Regions from separate parts of the Janthinobacterium sp. SUN137 genome, predicted to be linked through region 4. Evidence: predicted binding sites of a transcription regulator. Region 4 holds the regulator's gene; each other region holds the start of a gene.
What was found. The regulator sigma-54, encoded in region 4, starts transcription at its own class of promoters, with help from an activator protein. The targets are predictions, from matches to a motif close to TGGCANGNAANCTGCTTT.
Positions count from the first base shown of each region.

Region 1: a site for sigma-54 is predicted at 1,804-1,821, ahead of O3298_RS27825 (TorF family putative porin). Genes of this name have one in related genera too.
Region 2: a site for sigma-54 is predicted at 2,569-2,586, ahead of O3298_RS28875 (beta-propeller fold lactonase family protein). Genes of this name have one in related genera too.
Region 3: a site for sigma-54 is predicted at 1,517-1,534, ahead of O3298_RS00595 (EDSAP-1 family PEP-CTERM protein). Genes of this name have one in related genera too.

Region 1 is NZ_JAPWHZ010000006.1:261,650-265,839, forward strand. Features, by position in the region: gene O3298_RS27815 (ammonium transporter) at 1-594, opposite strand, end outside; gene O3298_RS27820 (P-II family nitrogen regulator) at 606-944, opposite strand; gene O3298_RS27825 (TorF family putative porin) at 956-1,723, opposite strand; gene O3298_RS27830 (accessory factor UbiK family protein) at 1,993-2,241, shown strand; gene O3298_RS27835 (YifB family Mg chelatase-like AAA ATPase) at 2,356-3,876, shown strand; gene O3298_RS27840 (hypothetical protein) at 3,941-4,190, shown strand, end outside.
Region 2 is NZ_JAPWHZ010000008.1:7,334-11,523, forward strand. Features, by position in the region: gene O3298_RS28865 (ABC transporter substrate-binding protein) at 1-248, shown strand, start outside; gene O3298_RS28870 (TonB-dependent receptor) at 308-2,446, opposite strand; gene O3298_RS28875 (beta-propeller fold lactonase family protein) at 2,651-3,607, shown strand; gene adh (aldehyde dehydrogenase) at 3,952-4,190, shown strand, end outside.
Region 3 is NZ_JAPWHZ010000001.1:118,349-122,538, forward strand. Features, by position in the region: gene O3298_RS00585 (hypothetical protein) at 1-51, opposite strand, end outside; gene O3298_RS00590 (glycosyltransferase) at 187-1,419, shown strand; gene O3298_RS00595 (EDSAP-1 family PEP-CTERM protein) at 1,608-2,585, shown strand; gene O3298_RS00600 (EDSAP-1 family PEP-CTERM protein) at 2,693-3,685, shown strand; gene O3298_RS00605 (nitroreductase family protein) at 3,704-4,190, opposite strand, start outside.
Region 4 is NZ_JAPWHZ010000004.1:590,990-595,179, forward strand. Features, by position in the region: gene lptC (LPS export ABC transporter periplasmic protein LptC) at 1-395, shown strand, start outside; gene lptA (lipopolysaccharide transport periplasmic protein LptA) at 421-1,002, shown strand; gene lptB (LPS export ABC transporter ATP-binding protein) at 1,002-1,757, shown strand; gene O3298_RS23135 (RNA polymerase factor sigma-54) at 1,762-3,240, shown strand; gene hpf (ribosome hibernation-promoting factor, HPF/YfiA family) at 3,310-3,672, shown strand; gene O3298_RS23145 (enoyl-CoA hydratase/isomerase family protein) at 3,801-4,190, shown strand, end outside.

The DNA.
Region 1 (4,190 bases), on a different contig from region 4:
GGCAAAGGCGCCGACGATCAGCGCGCAGGTGATGGCGGCAAACGTGCCCTGGAAAGCGACGAAGACGAACTCGGGAATGACGACGCCCTTGCTGAAAGTGGCGGCGGCGGCAAACGTGCCCTTGGCCGGATCCCAGATGCCGTTCAGGAACAGGCGGTCGAAGCCACCGAAGAAGGCGGTTTTTTCCGTGAAGGCGATCGAGTAACCGTAGATGCACCACAGCACAATGACCAACGCGAACACCATGAACACTTGCATCAGCACCGACAGCATGTTTTTCGAGCGCACGAGGCCGCCGTAGAACAGGGCCAGGCCGGGGATCGTCATCAAGATCACCAGCAAGGTGCTGATCATCATGAAACTGGTGTCGCCCTTGTTGGCAACGGGCGCGGCGGCTGGCGCGGCAGCGGCCGGGGCCGGAGCGGCGGCAGCCGGTGCTGCTGCGTCAGGCACGGGCGTCACGGCCGGGGCGGCGATGGCCGCGGTCGTGGCCGCCTCCGTCTTGGCGGGCGCATCGGCAAAGCTCGGCGTGGCGACACCAAACGCACACAGACAGGCTATCCCGGCTAGCAATTTTGTTATATTTTTATGCATCAATATTCCCCTTAGAGCGCTTCGTTGCCGGTTTCACCGGTACGGATGCGGATGACCTGTTCCAGGTTGTAGACGAAAATCTTGCCATCACCGATTTTACCGGTACGCGCGGCGCCTTCGATCGCTTCGATGGCCTGGTCGACAATGGCGTCATCGACGGCCGCTTCAATCTTGGTTTTTGGCAAGAAATCAACGACATACTCGGCGCCACGGTAGAGTTCCGTGTGACCTTTCTGGCGGCCGAAACCCTTGACTTCCGTGACGGTAATGCCTTGCACATTGATAGCCGACAAAGCTTCGCGTACTTCGTCCAGTTTGAACGGTTTAATGATTGCAGTAATCATTTTCATGGCTGTCTCGCTTAAAAGGTTTTCGATACGGTCAGCACGAGACCGGATTTCGCCAGATTCTTGCCATTCGGTGCCAGCGATACGATATTGGCCTTGACGACCGCCAGTGCAACGGTCGCCATGCCGAAGTCCTTGGTCACGCCGATCTTGTAATCGCTGTAGCTGAGGGAATCGTTGTGCTCGACCTTCTGGCGCCCGGCGTGCAGATTCAAGATGTAACCGTCGTGCACCTCGACGTTGGCGCCCACGTCGAGGTAGCCGCTGTTCTTGCTGTCGGCCACGCCGAACAGATTGGTGGTCGAATGCGAGTACTTGATGTACGCGGGGCCATAACCCAGCTGGCCGTACAGCTCGAAGGTGTTGGCATTGGTGCTCAGTCCATTCGATGGGTAGAAGTAGTACAGGCCGCCCACGTCATAGGTAAAATCCTTGCTGATCTCGCCGCGCTTGCCGCCGTAGATATCCCATTCCAGATTGGTATCGCCGCCGCCGTCCTTGATCCATTTGATGCTCGACAGCCAGGTGCCCACATACAGGCCCGTCGGGTTATGGGTATAGTCGGCACCGCCGCTGATGGCCGGGTTCAAGCGGCTTTGCGAGATGCCGCGGTAACGGTAGTCGCTGGTCAGCGCCACGTTGTAGCTCACCACGTTATCAGGTACCGCTTCGGCCGCAGCAGGCGCCGCCACTGCATCCTGGGCCATGGCGCTACCGCACAATGCGGTCATGGCCAGCGTCAACGCTGCAGCTAAAGTCATGTTCTTGGACAGATTCTTCATGGCGATTCCCTTTTATTGAACTTTTAAAGCGGTTGAGGTTTAAAATCTTGGCTGGAGATCACAAAGCGTTCATACCTTCTTTAGCAGAATACGTGCCAGCTCTCTTGCCACCTTGACAGGTGCATTTCCGTCCATACATACCCTGCACACGGCCAGGAATGCGGCAACGGACTGCTGAAGCACAATGAAGCGCCCAGTTTCGCACCAGATTAACGCCGCTGTGCACCGCAATGGTGCGATGCACAGGCCGCACCATAAAAGGACTGACCATGGACATGAATACCTTCTTTAACGACTTGCAAGGCAAGATCCATCAAGCCATCGAAAACTCACCGGCCAAGGATATCGAGAAAAATGTGAAATCGATGATGACCCAGGGCTTCGCCCGCCTCGATCTCGTCACGCGCGAGGAATTCGATATCCAGGCGCAAGTACTGGCCAAGACGCGCGCAAAACTGGATGCACTGGAATTGCGCCTGATCGAACTGGAAACGCGCCTGAACGATCCAAAAGCCTGAGCCGCCGCTGCACGCAGGGCGCCGTAATCGGCGACCTTGCTGGCATACCTCAAGCCTCACACCTTTTCAAGCGCTAGACTGATCCTGCCCGCGTCCGCGCTACAGGGGAGTCTGATGAGCCTGGCCGTCCTGAAAAGCCGCGCCCTGGCCGGCATGGAGGCGCCCGAGGTAAGTGTCGAAGTCCACCTTGCCAATGGCTTGCCTTCGTTTACGATTGTCGGCCTGCCGGATACGGAAGTGAAGGAGTCGCGCGACCGCGTGCGTGCCGCGTTGCAAAACTGCGGCTTCGAGATGCCGGCACGGCGCATCACGGCCAATCTGGCGCCGGCAGACTTGCCCAAGGAATCGGGCCGCTTCGACTTGCCCATCGCACTGGGCATCCTGGCCGCCTCCGGCCAGTTGCCGGACGACCAATTACACCACTATGAATTCGCGGGCGAACTGTCGCTGTCTGGCCAGTTACGCCCCATCCGCGGCGCCCTGGCCATGACCTTTGCCATGCAGCGCAGCCAGTCGGGCACGCCACGCGCCTTCATCCTGCCGCAGGCGAACGCGGACGAGGCGGCTCTCGTCAGCGATGCCTGCATCTATCCCGCCCACAGCCTGCTCGAGGTCTGCGCGCATTTTGCCAGGCACGCCAGCCAGACTGCCCTGCAACGCCACCAGCCCGTGCTGGCAGCGCACGCTTTTCCCTATCCCGACTTTGCCGACGTGCAAGGGCAGCTGCAGGCGCGACGCGCACTGGAAGTGGCGGCAGCGGGCGGTCACAACGTCCTGATGGTGGGACCACCGGGCGCAGGCAAGACCATGCTGGCCAGCCGCTTCCCCGGCGTGCTGCCGCCCATGAGCGATGACGAGGCGCTGGAATCGGCGGCCGTGCATTCGCTGGGCAGCCACTTCAAGGTGGAGCATTGGAAACGGCGGCCCTACCGCGCCCCGCACCAGACGGCGTCCGGCGTAGCCCTGGTGGGCGGCGGCAACGTGCCGCGGCCAGGTGAAATCTCGCTGGCCCACTGCGGCGTGCTGTTTCTTGATGAAATTGCCGAATTCCACCGCCGGGTGCTCGACGTGCTGCGCCAGCCCATGGAATCGGGCGTGATCAGCATTTCACGCGCGGCACGCCAGGCCGAGTTTCCTGCCCGTTTTCAATTGATCGCCGCCATGAATCCCTGCCCGTGCGGCTATCTGGGCCACGCTTCCGGTCGTTGCCGCTGTACGCCAGACACCGTATTGCGCTATCACAATCGTCTGTCGGGCCCCCTGCTCGACCGTATCGACCTGCAGATTGAAGTGGCCGCCATGCCGCCGACGGCGCTGGGGCGACGTGCAGGTGCCGGCGAAAGTACGCAAGCGATCGCCGCGCGGGTAGCGGCAGCCTATGCCTTGCAGTTGGCACGTCAGGGAAAAGCGAACCAGCAGCTGAGCAACACAGAAATCGAACAACATTGTCGCCTGGAACCACATGGCGAACAGTTGTTGCATGGCGCCATGACACGCCTGCACTGGTCGGCGCGCACCTACCACCGGGTGCTGCGCGTGTCGCGCAGCATCGCGGACCTGGCGGGCAGCCCCGCCATCACGCAACCGCATGTTGCCGAAGCGATCCAGTACCGGCGCGTACTGCGCGAGATATAAGGCAAGCTGTGAACCCCGCACGTGCGCGATTGCGCGTGATTGGCAGCGCTGCTACCATCTGTTGATGAAAAAAACATCACTTGCCCTCTTTCTGGCTACGCTCGCGGCCGCCAGCGTCCTGTCTGCCTGCAGTCCGAAATTCGACTGGCGCGACTATCGCAGCCCCGACGCCCAGTTCACGGCCCTGTTTCCGGGCAAACCGGCCGTGCTGACGCGCGAAATCGATCTCGACGGCAAGAAAGTCAGCTTGACCATGACGGCGAGCGAGGTCGATGGCAATACCTTCGCCATCGGCAGCGCCGTGCTCGACAGTG
Region 2 (4,190 bases), on a different contig from region 4:
GCAAGCTCGACGCCGTGCTGGCCAACCGTTCGGAAATCGAATCGGTGCTGAAAAGCGATCCCGCTTTCCCCATGAGCGAAGTGGCGTTTGCTCGCCTGCCGCGTGCGGGCTGGGCCGTGGGCCTGGCCGTCAGCCGCCAGCAGCTCGACGTGGGCAAGTTGCTGCAGGCAGCCATGAATGAGATGGCTGCCAGCGGCGAATTGAAAGCCATCTTCGAGAAATATGGCGTGAAGGAAGCACGGCCGTAGCAGGCCATGTTGAATGACAATAAAGCCCGCGCATCGGAAGAGGCGCGGGCTTTTTAGTTTTAGAAACTATATTGGGCGCTAACGCCCAGCAACCAATTACGTCCCGGCGCCGCTTCATAGTAGCGCTTGTTGCTATCGCCAACGATGACGGAACCCACGTAGGTCTTGTCGAAAAGATTGTTCAGGCGGGCAAACTCCTTGAAGCGCCAATTGCCCACGTTTTGCCTGGCGTTGACGCGCGCATTGAATACCGTGTAGCCGGGCGCCGGTTTTTCGATGTTGCTGTCTTCCGCGTAGACCTGGTTGCTGGCCACGCTTTCCAGCGCTGCGCCAAAACGGTCGAACGTATCTTTCCAGGCCAGTTCAGCGAACAGGTTAGCGCTGGGTACACCCGGCAAGCGGCTGCCTTCGCGCACGCCGCCAAATGCCTGGTCATACACGGCATGCAGGCTGGTGAGCGCCACTTTGGTCGTGAAGCCATATGGCAGGTTCGAATCCAGCGACACTTCCATGCCCTGGCGCAAGGTTTTACCCCCATTGCGATAGCTGGTGCGCCCGCCGCTGGACTTGTCGACCACCAGTTCGTCGTTGGTCTTGATCTGGAACAAGGCCGCATTCACGTGCGTGTTGTTGGCGATCCTGGCCTTGACACCCGCTTCCAGGTTGGTGCTGGTGGCTGGCTTCAAGTTGAAATTGAAGACGCCGCCCGTGCCCGAGTAAAACAGTTCGTTCAGGGTGGGCGCTTCGAAACCGCGCGCGGCGCTGGCGTAGACGTTGACGTTCGGCGTCAGTTTATACAGCAGGCCCAGCACGGGCGTCGTGTGGCTGAACTCCAGGCTGCCGCTATCGTTGCCGTTGCTGAGGAAATGGTCGTCGACAGCCACTTTCATCTTGCTGTAGCGCGCACCTGCGCTGAGTAGCCACGGGCCGCCTTGCCATTCCGCCTGGATATACGGATCGAGGCTGGAGACGACATTCTGCTCGTCGCGGCGCAGCTTGCCTTTTACGCCAAAGCTATTGCCAATGAAATTTTCATAGCCGGTGCGGTCGTCGCTGGAGCGGCCATAGTCGATGCCGATAGTCGTGCTCAGCTTGCCTCCGGCCAGCTGGTTCACGTGCAGCCAGTTGGTGTCGATGCCATAGAATTGGCGCTGGAAATCGACCACGCCGCCCGAATGGCTAGGCGGCGCCTGGAATCCCTTGGTAAACGCCTGGTACTGGATCACGTCGCGGTTGCCGCCATACACCATCACGTGCAGACGGTCATCGCCGAACGACTGTTCATAAGTGGCGCCGATCTGCTGGTGGTCGATGCTCTTGCGCGTGTTGTAGCGCTCGGCCAGGGTGCGTTTCGGGTTTTGCGTGTCCGTCGTGTCGATTTCGCCGGCGCGCGGGTTGGCGGCAAACGTGGGCCAGGTGACGCCCAGCGGATCTTGCGTGTTGCCCTGGTGCAGGCTGTTGGCGACGATGGTCAGCTTGCTGTCCGCGGTGGGCTTTACGGTGATCTTGCCGAACGCCTGTTCGCGCGTGGCGGCGCTGTGGTCGCGGAAGCCGTCCGTGCGGAAGCGCGAGCCGTCGAGCACGTAGCCGATGCCGCCTGCCTGGCCCTGCGCCGTCAAGTCCACCTTGCTGGTGCCGTAGCTGCCGCCCGTCACATTCAGCTCGACGGAAGGGGGATTTTGTCCATCCTTGGAAAACAGCTGGATCACGCCGCCCGAATGGTTGCCGTAGATGGCAGAAAACGGTCCGCGCAGCACTTCGATGCGCTCGGCCGTATCGAGATTGAAGGTGGCGGCCTGGCCCTGGCCGTCGGGCATGCTGGCGGGAATGCCATCGCTGATCAGCTTGACGCCGCGCACGCCGAAGGCCGAGCGGGCGCCGAAGCCGCGCGACGAGATTTGCAAGTCTTGTGCGTAGTTCTGGCGGTTTTGCACGACCATGCCCGGCACGGCGGCCAGCGCTTCCGACGCGTTGACGCGGATTTGGCCATCCTGGATGCGCGCGCTGTCGACCACGTCGATCGAGGCCGGCACTTCCTGGCTGGGGTGGGCGATGCGGCTGCCGCTGACGACCACCGTATCCATGAATTGCCCATTGGCCGGGTCAGCTGCCTCGGCGGCAAAGACGTGAGGGGCGAGGGTGGCGCTGCCGGCGACAAACAGGCTGGCGATGGTGTTCAGGCGGAAACGATGCTGCATGCGGATTCTCCAATGTGAATAAAAGCCTGCTTGATCGCGTGCGCGGTACAGGTCTGCGTAGGTGTATCAAGCAATATGCCTGCCATGTCTCCATTGGTGGGCTGAAATTATACGCGTGTCAGTGGCACGGCGTTTGCATACGGTAATTGTCAGAGGCGCCGCTACCGCGCGCTTTTCCCTCGTTTTGCCATTGAAAAGGTGATTATGCCCAACTTCTTCTCGCGCTTGCGCCAGGTGTGCTGGCTGCTGCCGGCGCTCGCCAGCACCGCTGTCCAGGCCGCTCCCTTTGCCTATGTTCCCAACGAAAAGTCGGGCACCTTGAGCGTGATCGACACGGCGACCGACCAGGTGGTGCGCCAGATCGCCGCAGGCAAGCGTCCGCGCGGCATCGCCGCCGACCCCACAGGGCGGCAATTGTTTGTCACGGATGCCGCCAGCAGCGCTTTGCTGCTGATCGACAACGCTGGCGGCGCGCCCGTGCGCACGGTGGCGCTGGGCAAGTCGCCCGAAGGCGTCAGCGCCTCGCAAGACGGTAGTCACGTGGCCGTGGCCGTCGAGGAAAACAACAGTGTGGCCTTGCTCGATGGCCAGACAGGTACCTTGCTCGCCGATATCAAGGTGCAGGGACGCAATCCGGAACACGCCGTCTTCAGCCCGGATGGGCGCTGGCTGCTGGTCAGCGCGGAAGAGGCGGAGCAAGTCGATGTCATTGATGTGGCGCAACGCCGCCAGGTGGCGTCCATCGCCGTGGGGCTGCGTCCGCGCGGCATCGGTTTCAGCCCGGACTCGGGCCGCGCCTACGTGGCGTGCGAACTGGTCAATGCCGTCTACGTGATCGACATGGCCGCGCGCAAGGCGATTGCCACCATTCCAGCGGGCAAGAATGCGAATGGCATCGCCGTCCATCCCGGCGGCAAGCAAGTGTATGTCTCGAACGGCATCGACGGTACGGTGATGGTGATCGACACGGCCAGCAATCAGGTGACGGCTACGATTGGCGTCGGCAAGCGCCCGTGGAACATGGCCATCACGCCGGACGGCGCCAAGCTGTACGTGGCCAATGGCCGCTCGAACAGCGTGTCCGTCATCGACACGGCCAGCGCGCGCAAGGTGGCCGATATTGCCGTGGGTGAATTGCCATGGGGCGTGGTGATTCGTTGATTCCTTCATGGCACAGGCGCAGGTGTTCCAGTCTGGTACACCTGTTCCATTGTGCAGCGGCGGCGTGGCGGCAAAGCAGGGCTGGCCCGGATTGGAACAGGATGCTGCCACCTTGTTCAAAACGCAAACAGAGCCACGCCCCCACCCAAGTCCGGGGCATGCGCTGAAAAGCGGGCCGGGATTGACGCCACGCCCTTGTAACGGGGGCAAAACCGGCTAAGTTTGTAGTGGGACGGCGAGCTGGCACGGCATTTGCGGAAGACTCCGTGTACTCACCCCATCTGTACCAGGACGTTTGATTTTAATTAAGTAATTCCATTCTAATTAACCCGATAGAGGACGACATGAATCTCGCAGACATCAGCAAACTGGGCGTAGCCAATCCCTTCAAACAACGCTATGACAATTACATCGGCGGCAAATTCGTTGCACCAGTAAAAGGTGAATACTTTCCTAACATCACCCCGATCACGGGCTTGCCATTTTGCGAAATCGCCCGTTCCACGACGGAAGACGTCGAGCTGGCGCTGGACGCCGCGCACGCCGCCAAGGAGGCATGGGGCAAGACGTCGCCTGCCGAGCG
Region 3 (4,190 bases), on a different contig from region 4:
TTCGGGCGTGCTGTGCGCACGCAACAGGGCAGGACGGAATTGGGTTTGCATGTGACCTCCTTTGCCCCACTCTAGCCGATGCGGCCAAATCCTGGCGCCCGCCAGTGGCAAGCCGCTGCGGGAACTAAACGGCGCAGCGCCACTCCAACCTGGCAGGTCTCTCTCCTGCGAGTACAAGCGATCCCCATGGCGCGCAAGAAAATCCTCTTTATGGCCGAGGCAGTGACCCTGGCCCATGTCGGCCGCCCCCTGAGCCTGGCCCAGGGACTCGACGAGGACAAATATGAGGTGCATTTTGCCTGCGCCGATGGCTATGACTTTTGCTTCAAGCAAACGCCCTTTCGCCGCTGGCGCATCGACAGTATTTCATCGCTGCAATTCCTGCAAGCCTTGGCGCACGGCAAGCCCGTCTACACGGAAAGCACCCTGCACGCATATGTGGAAGACGACTTGCGCCTGCTCAATACCGTCCAGCCCGATCTCGTGATCGGCGACTTCCGCCTGTCGCTGTCCGTCAGCGCGCGCCTGCAGCGCATTCCCTACCTCACCGTCAGCAATGCCTACTGGAGTCCGTACGTGCGCCAGCACTACACGGTGCCCAGCCTGCCCCTGACCAGCCTGCTGCCCATCTGGCTGGCAGCCCCCCTGTTCCGCCTGATCCGCCCGCTGGCCTTCGCCTCGCATGCCGTGCCGCTGAACCGCGTGCGCCGCCGCCATGGCCTGCCGTCGCTGGGCAGCGACCTGCGGCGCATCTATACGGATGCGGACCGCACCTTGTACGCGGATATTCCGCAACTGTTTCCGCCGCACGCCATGCCGTCCACGCACGACTACCTGGGCCCCATCATCTGGGCGCCGCCGCTCGACTTGCCGGACTGGTGGCAGCGCCCGGAACTGAGCAGTGGACGGCCCATCATCTACGTCACCCTGGGCAGTTCCGGCCAGGGGCAATTGCTGCCGCGCGTGCTGCACGCACTGGCGCCCCTGCCCGTCACCGTATTGGCGGCCACGGCCGGCACCGGCCGCGTCGATGCCGTGCCGCCGAATGCCCACGTCGCGCCCTTCTTGCCGGGCGACGCGGCGGCCCGGCGCGCCAGCCTGGTGATCTGCAACGGCGGCAGCCCCACCAGCCAGCAGGCGCTGACGGCAGGCGTGCCCGTCATCGGCATCGCCGGCAACCTCGACCAGTTCCTCAACATGCACGGCATCGCGGGGACCGGCGCCGGCCTGCTGCTGCGCGCCGACCGCTTCCAGGAAACCGCCCTGCGCCATGCCGCCACGCGCTTGCTCGACGATAGCCGGGCCAGGCTGGCGGCGCGCCAGCTGGCCACGGCCATGCGCGACTATGTGCCAGGGCAACGCTTGCTGCCCCATATGCACGCCCTGCTGGATCCTGCACCGCAAGGCGGCCAGCCTTGACGGGCGGCGTCGGCTTTTCTTACAGAGAGTCCGGCAACACCTGCAGCACGTCAACAAAAGCACGCCAAGTCCTTGATTTCAAAAGAACCTCATGCGTTGGCATGGAAGTCGCTTAAGTCTGGCCATGAGCACCTGCAGACAGGACTCAGGCAACACTTCCAGACTCACTTAACCACGAGGTGAATACAATGAAACTCTCGAAACTGAAACTGCTTCCGGCCGCGGCCGCACTGGCCATGTTGTGCGCCGCCGGTAGCGCACAGGCGGGCGCCTACGGCTACGCCTACAACAACATCTTCGGCTTGCAGATCGTCGCCGCCACGGGCTCGATCACCGCCCTGAACAGCACCACGATCTCGCGCGCCACGGCCACCCTGAATGGCGTCAGCGTCATCAATGGCGGCCCCGGCCTGCTCGACTCGCCCCGCGCCGCCATCGGTGCCGTGACCAAAGGGGAAAACAATTTCACGCAACAGGGCGCCTCGGGCAACTACTCGCGCGGCGATGCGCAGATCGTCAGCACGCAGTTTCCCTCGTTCCCGCCCGGCTCCACCTCCACGCAGGCGGTAAACGTGGCCGAGGCCCACCTGGCCGGCCCAGCTGGCACGGCAGACGCGTCCGGCCGCAACGGCTCGACCACGGGCTTCTCCGTCAACTTCGTCGTCGGTTCGCCCACGGCAACGCTGAGCTTTGACTTCTTCTCCTCGCCATTCATGCAAGTCTTCCTGCAAAGCACAGTGGGACAACTGTCCACCGCGACGGCCAACCTGGTGATGACCATCACCATCACCAACTCGACCGGCGCGACCGTCTTCAACTGGACGCCCGATGGCGTCGTCGGCTCCGGCATCTTCGGTGGCACGGAGAACGCCGATGCGGCCAACCTGAACACCGGCCTGGCGACCAACTTCCTGACGCGCGGCAACATGTTTACGTATAACCCCACCGGTTGCGGCACGCCTAGCGGCACCGGCGTGGGCACGACTTGCGGCGGCAACTTCAACGCCGTCAGTAATGCCCTCGCGGCCGGCAACTACACCTTGACCTTGAATGCGGTGGAGAGCGTGGACCTGGTCAAGCAGGCGCCGGAACCGGGCACCCTGGCGCTGCTGGGCCTGGGACTGGCAGGCCTGGGCTATGCCAGCCGCCGCAAAGTCAGCGCCTGAACCAGGCAACAGGGGGATGCACAGGCGAGGGAGTTTCCTCGCCTTTTTCATGTGGCAAGCCTGTCGGTTTTCCTTACAGCCCAGCCGACCAGGAGATGAGGATTTTCATGACTACATTTTCTTGTACCCGATTGCCCATGCTCCTGCTGAGCTTGCTATTGCTGGCCAGCAGCGGCACTGCCGGCGCCGCCGCCTACGGCTATTCGTACACCAGCGTCTTTGGCCTGGTCATCAGCAATCCCTCCGGCTCCGTCACCCTGCTCAGCAACATCGACCTGTCGCGCACCACCGCCACGCTCAATGGCAGCAGCGTCATCAATGGAGGCAGCAACGAGATCGACGCGCCGCAGGCGAAACGCGGCGCCGTCAGCAAGGGAGAAAACGACTTTACCCCGCAAGGCATGGGCAACGCTTCGTATGCGCGCGGCGAGGCGCAAATCGTCGCCTCGCAAATCCCCCCCTTCCCACCGGGCTCGACCAGCACGCATACCGTGAACGCGGCGGAAACCTTCCTGACGGGCGGCGGCAGCGCGGACGCCTCGGGGCGCAACGGTTCCAGCACCGCGATGACCGTCAATTTCGTCGTCGGCCAGCCGGGCGCGACCCTGGCCTTCGACTTCCAGGCCCTGCCCTTCATGCAGCTGTACCTGGATGCGCTGGCCGGCACGGGCTCGGCGGCCACGACGAATATGGCGATGACGTTCAGCATCATCGATGAACATGGCCAGATCGTCTTCAGCTGGGCACCCGACGGCAAGCTCGGCTCCGGCATCCTGGGCGGCACCGAACTGGCCGATGCGGCCAGCCTCAATACGGGCTACGCGCAAACGCCGCTCACCAGCGGCAGCGTGTTCACCTACGATCCCAGCGGCTGCGGCGCGCCCACGGGCACGGGCGTCGGCACGGCGTGCGGCGGGCAGTACGGCGCCGTCACGGACAGGCTGGCGGCCGGCAGCTACACGCTGGTGTTGAATATGCTGAACAGTTCCGAACTGGCCTATGTGCCAGGCGTCACGCCCATGGCGCTGCCGGGCACCTTGCCGTTACTGGCGGCCGGCTTGCTGGCGCTGGCCGTCCTGGCGCCCCGGCGGCGGCGCTGACGGGGCGCCACGCGCGCTTCACTGCCCCGCCGTTGGCGCCACCAGCAAGTCTTGCAGCGGACGGCGCAGCGAGCGCGCACTGGCCGCCGGGCCGGCGCCTATGCGCCCGAGAAACACGGCCCGATCCAACGCGGCCGGCCCCAGCACGGCCTGGCAGCGCACGGCCAGCTCCTGCGCCAGCTCCTGCAGGCCATCGGTGCGCGAAAAGGCGCGCCGTTCGCGCACATAGCGGGCAAAGATCAGCGGCGTCAGTTCCGGCTGCAATTGCAAGCCCAGTTGCGTGGCCGTCAGCCAGAAGCGTTGCATGGCGCGCCCGGCCGCCACGTAATCGTCGATGTGGCGCGGCGAGGCATCGGCCAGCAGCACGAAATGGGCGGCGCAATACAGGCCCGGCAGCAAGTCCATCTGCAGGCGCGGCGCGACGGTGCCCGCCAGCCAGGTATTGAAGAACTCCACGCGGCGCCAGCTGTGCATGACCCAGCGCATCAAACGCGCCGTCATCGCG
Region 4 (4,190 bases):
GCACCAAGCTCACGCATTATCCGCTGGACGACTCGTCCGATATCGACCAGCCCTTCGTGCGCAAGCTCACGCCAGGCATGCCGCCGATGAACATGAATGCGGAACTGGCGCATATCGACCAGGATAATACCCGGCTGCAACTGCACCGCAAGGTCGTGATCGACCGCGTGGCCAGTCCGAAGGCGCAGAACCTGACGGTCAAGACGGAAGCGCTGACGGTGTTCCCGGACGAGGAAAGAATGGAAACGGATGTGCCTGTCGATATCCTGACGGGCGCCTCGCGCATCAATGGCGTCGGCATGAAGGCGAATAACGCCACCGGCGTCGTGGAAGTGCAGAATGCGCTGCGCATGGTCCTCCCGCCGAAACCGCGCCCGGCCGCGGCGGCAAAATGACAGAATGAAACAAGGAAACCATATTATGAAGAACATCTTGCTGTTGACCGTATTTTCGCTGGCCATCATGGGCGTGGCGCATGCCGAGAAGGCCGATTCCGAGAAGGAAGCCGTCATCACGGCACGCAGCGGCCACGTCGATGACATCAAGCAGGTGCGCACCCTGACGGGTGACGTCGTGCTGGTCAAGGGTACCCTGACCATGAAGGCGGGCCGGGCCCTGATCACGGAAGACCCGCAAGGCTACCAGTTCATCACCTTCTGGGCCGATCCCGGCAAGCTCGCGACCTTCCGCCAGAAGCGCGATGGCGCGGGCGACCTGTGGGTCGAAGGCGAAGCGGAGCGCGTGGAATACGACAACAAGACGGAAGTGGTGAAACTGTTTTCCAGAGCCAAGCTGACGCGCCTGGAAGGGGCGAAAGTCACCGATGTGGCCAACGGCGCCTTCATCTCGTATGACAGCCGCAAGGAAGAATTTGCGATGGAAAATTCCAACAGCGGCACCAGCACCGCCGATGGCGGCAGCGTGCGCATGGTGATCCAGCCGAAGACCAAGGCGCCGGCAGCGGAGAAAGCGCCGGCCACGCCCGCGCCAGGAAAGAAATAATGGAAAATACACGTTGCGGCAGCACCCTGATCGTTCGCGGGTTGCAAAAAACCTATGGCAAGCGGCAAGTCGTGCATGATGTCTCGCTGCAAGTCGAATGCGGCGAAGTGGTGGGCTTGCTGGGCCCGAACGGCGCCGGCAAGACCACCTCGTTCTACATGATCGTCGGCCTGGTGCCTTCCGATGGCGGCAGTATCGATATCAGCGGCGTGGATATCTCCAGCCTGCCGATCCACCGCCGTGCGCAGATGGGGCTGTCCTACCTGCCGCAGGAAGCGTCCGTCTTCCGCAAGCTGACGGTGGAAGACAATATCCGCGCCGTGCTGGAAATCCAGACCGTCGAAGGCCGTCCGCTGACGAAGGCCGAGATCGAGGAGCGGCTGGATAAATTGCTGGCCGACTTGCAGATTGAAAAGCTGCGCGAGAACCAGGCGCTGTCCCTGTCCGGTGGCGAACGCCGCCGCGTGGAAATCGCCCGCGCGCTGGCCACCGATCCCCGTTTCGTGCTGCTCGACGAGCCGTTCGCCGGCGTCGATCCGATCGCCGTGATCGAGATCCAGCGCATCGTGCGTTTCTTGAAGGAGCGCAATATCGGCGTGCTGATTACCGATCATAATGTGCGCGAGACGCTGGGTATTTGCGACCGTGCCTACATCATCAACCAGGGCTCGGTGCTGGCGTCGGGACGCCCCGACGACATCATCGCGAACGAGTCGGTACGCCGGGTCTATCTGGGCGAACACTTCCGCATGTAAGCCAATGAAACAATCATTGCAGCTGCGCACTTCGCAGCACCTGGCACTGACGCCGCAGTTGCAGCAATCGATACGCCTGTTGCAATTGTCTACCCTGGAATTGCACCAGGAACTCGAGCAATTGCTGACAGACAATCCCTTGCTCGAACGCCTCGATGATCCGCTCGACCGCTCGCTGCGCCTGCTGTCCGACGGGGCCTTGAGTTCCACGGCCGCGCCGACCGAAGCGCCGCCTCAGCCGCCAGGCCAGGAGGCGCCTGCGGCGCCGGCCGAAGCGGAAGCGTTTGACGGCGAGGGGGGCGACAGCCCGGCCGCCGCGGATGGCGGCGACAGCGACTGGAGCGAGGCAAGCCGGGGCAAGGCGCCCGACGACGAAGATTCGCGTCCGCAATTGGAGGCCCATCACTGCACCCTGCGCGAACACCTGATGGAGCAGATGCGTGTGACGGTGCTCGAATTGCGCGACCGCGCGCTGGTCGAGCTGATCATCGACGCGCTTGACGACAATGGCTACCTGGAAGAGTCGCTCGACGACATCCTGGCGCGCCTGCCGGAAGAGCTGGAAATCGACGCCGACGAGATGCGCACGGCCTTGTCGCTGCTGCAAAGTTTCGATCCGCCGGGCGTGGGCGCGCGCAACGCGTCCGAATGCCTGGCCCTGCAAATCAAGCGCTTGCCGCACATCGCCATGGTGACGCGGCGCATGGCCCTCGTGATCGTGGAAAAGCACCTGGCCTGGTTTGCCCAGCGCGATTTCAACAAGCTGAAAAAAGCCCTCGATTGCGACGATGAAGACTTGCGCGAAGCGCAGACGGTGATTCGCCAGTGCAATCCGCATCCGGGCGCCGTGTTCGCCTCGGACGTCTCCGATTACGTGGTGCCCGACGTCGTCGTCAAGCGCGCGCGCAATGGCTGGCAAGTCACCCTGAACAACGACGTCATGCCGCGCCTGCGCGTCAACGCCATGTACGCCAACTTGCTCAAGCAGGGCAAGGGGGAGGGCGCCATGGGTGCACAGTTGCAGGAAGCCAAGTGGCTGATCAAGAATATGCGCCAGCGCTTCGACACGATCCTGCGCGTGGCGCAGGCGATAGTAGAAAGACAAAAGAACTTTTTCTCGCATGGGGCCGTTGCCATGCGCCCCCTTGTGCTCCGTGAAATAGCTGATACACTGGGTTTACACGAGAGTACTATCTCGCGGGTAACAACTCAAAAGTACATGCTGACCCCGCACGGCATGTTCGAGTTGAAATATTTCTTTGGTAGCCACATCGCCACCGAAGCGGGGGGCGAAGCGTCATCGACGGCGATACGGGCATTGATCGTGCAACTGACAGGAGCAGAAGACCCTAAAAATCCTTTATCCGACAGTAAGATTGCGGACATGCTGGGGGAACAAGGCATGGTGATTGCGCGACGTACTGTTGCCAAATACCGGGAAGCATTAAAAATTCCGCCAGTGAGCCTGCGTAAGTGTTTGTAAGTTTTTTTCGGTTCCTCTGCGGGCCGGATAGGATGGACCGCACGAACCCGATCATCTTTAGGAGTGTGTATGAATCTCACCATCAGCGGACATCATCTCGAAGTGACACCAGCCATCCGTGAATACGTACAAACGAAGCTGGAGCGCGTGAAACGTCATTTCGATCAAGTCATCGATATCGCCGTGATTCTGACCGTGGATAACCTCAAAGAGAAAGAAAAACGTCAAAAGGCTGAAGTCAACCTGCGTTTGAGCGGCAAGACTGTCTATGTGGAAAGCTTGGCGCACGACCTGTACGCCGCGATCGATACCCTGATCGACAAGCTCGATAGGCAAGTGATGAAATACAAAACCAAAGTGCAAGGGCACGGTAAAGAGGCGATCAAGCATCTGCCAGACAACTCCGAGGAGGAAGCCGTCGTCGCCGTCTAAGGCCACCCGCTTCCAGCAGTTGTGATCAACTAAGGGCGCACATTGCGCCCTTTTTTGCGCCCAGCGGAACGCAATGTTCCCCGCGCAGGCATTAGAATATTCGCACTTTCACTTCTTTCTAGCCTGCCATGAGCGACTTCGTCCAGACTTCCATCGGCAACCGCACCGGGCACATCGTGCTCGACCGTCCGAAAGCCTTGAATTCCCTGTCGCTGGAGATGGTGCGCGCGCTGAGCGCGGCCCTGCTGGCCTGGCGCGACGATCCGCAGGTGGACGCCGTCGTGATCCGCTCCAGCAGCGACAAGGCCCTGTGCGCCGGTGGCGACATCCGTTTCTTTTACGATGCGGGTCTGGCCACGCCGCAAGGCGGCAGCGCCTTGCTGGAAGATTTCTTTACGGAAGAATATGCTTTAAATCATTTAATTCATTTCTACCCGAAACCGTATATCGCTGTGATGGATGGCGTGGTGATGGGCGGCGGCATGGGCGTGGCGCAAGCCGGGCCAGGCAACCGCTTG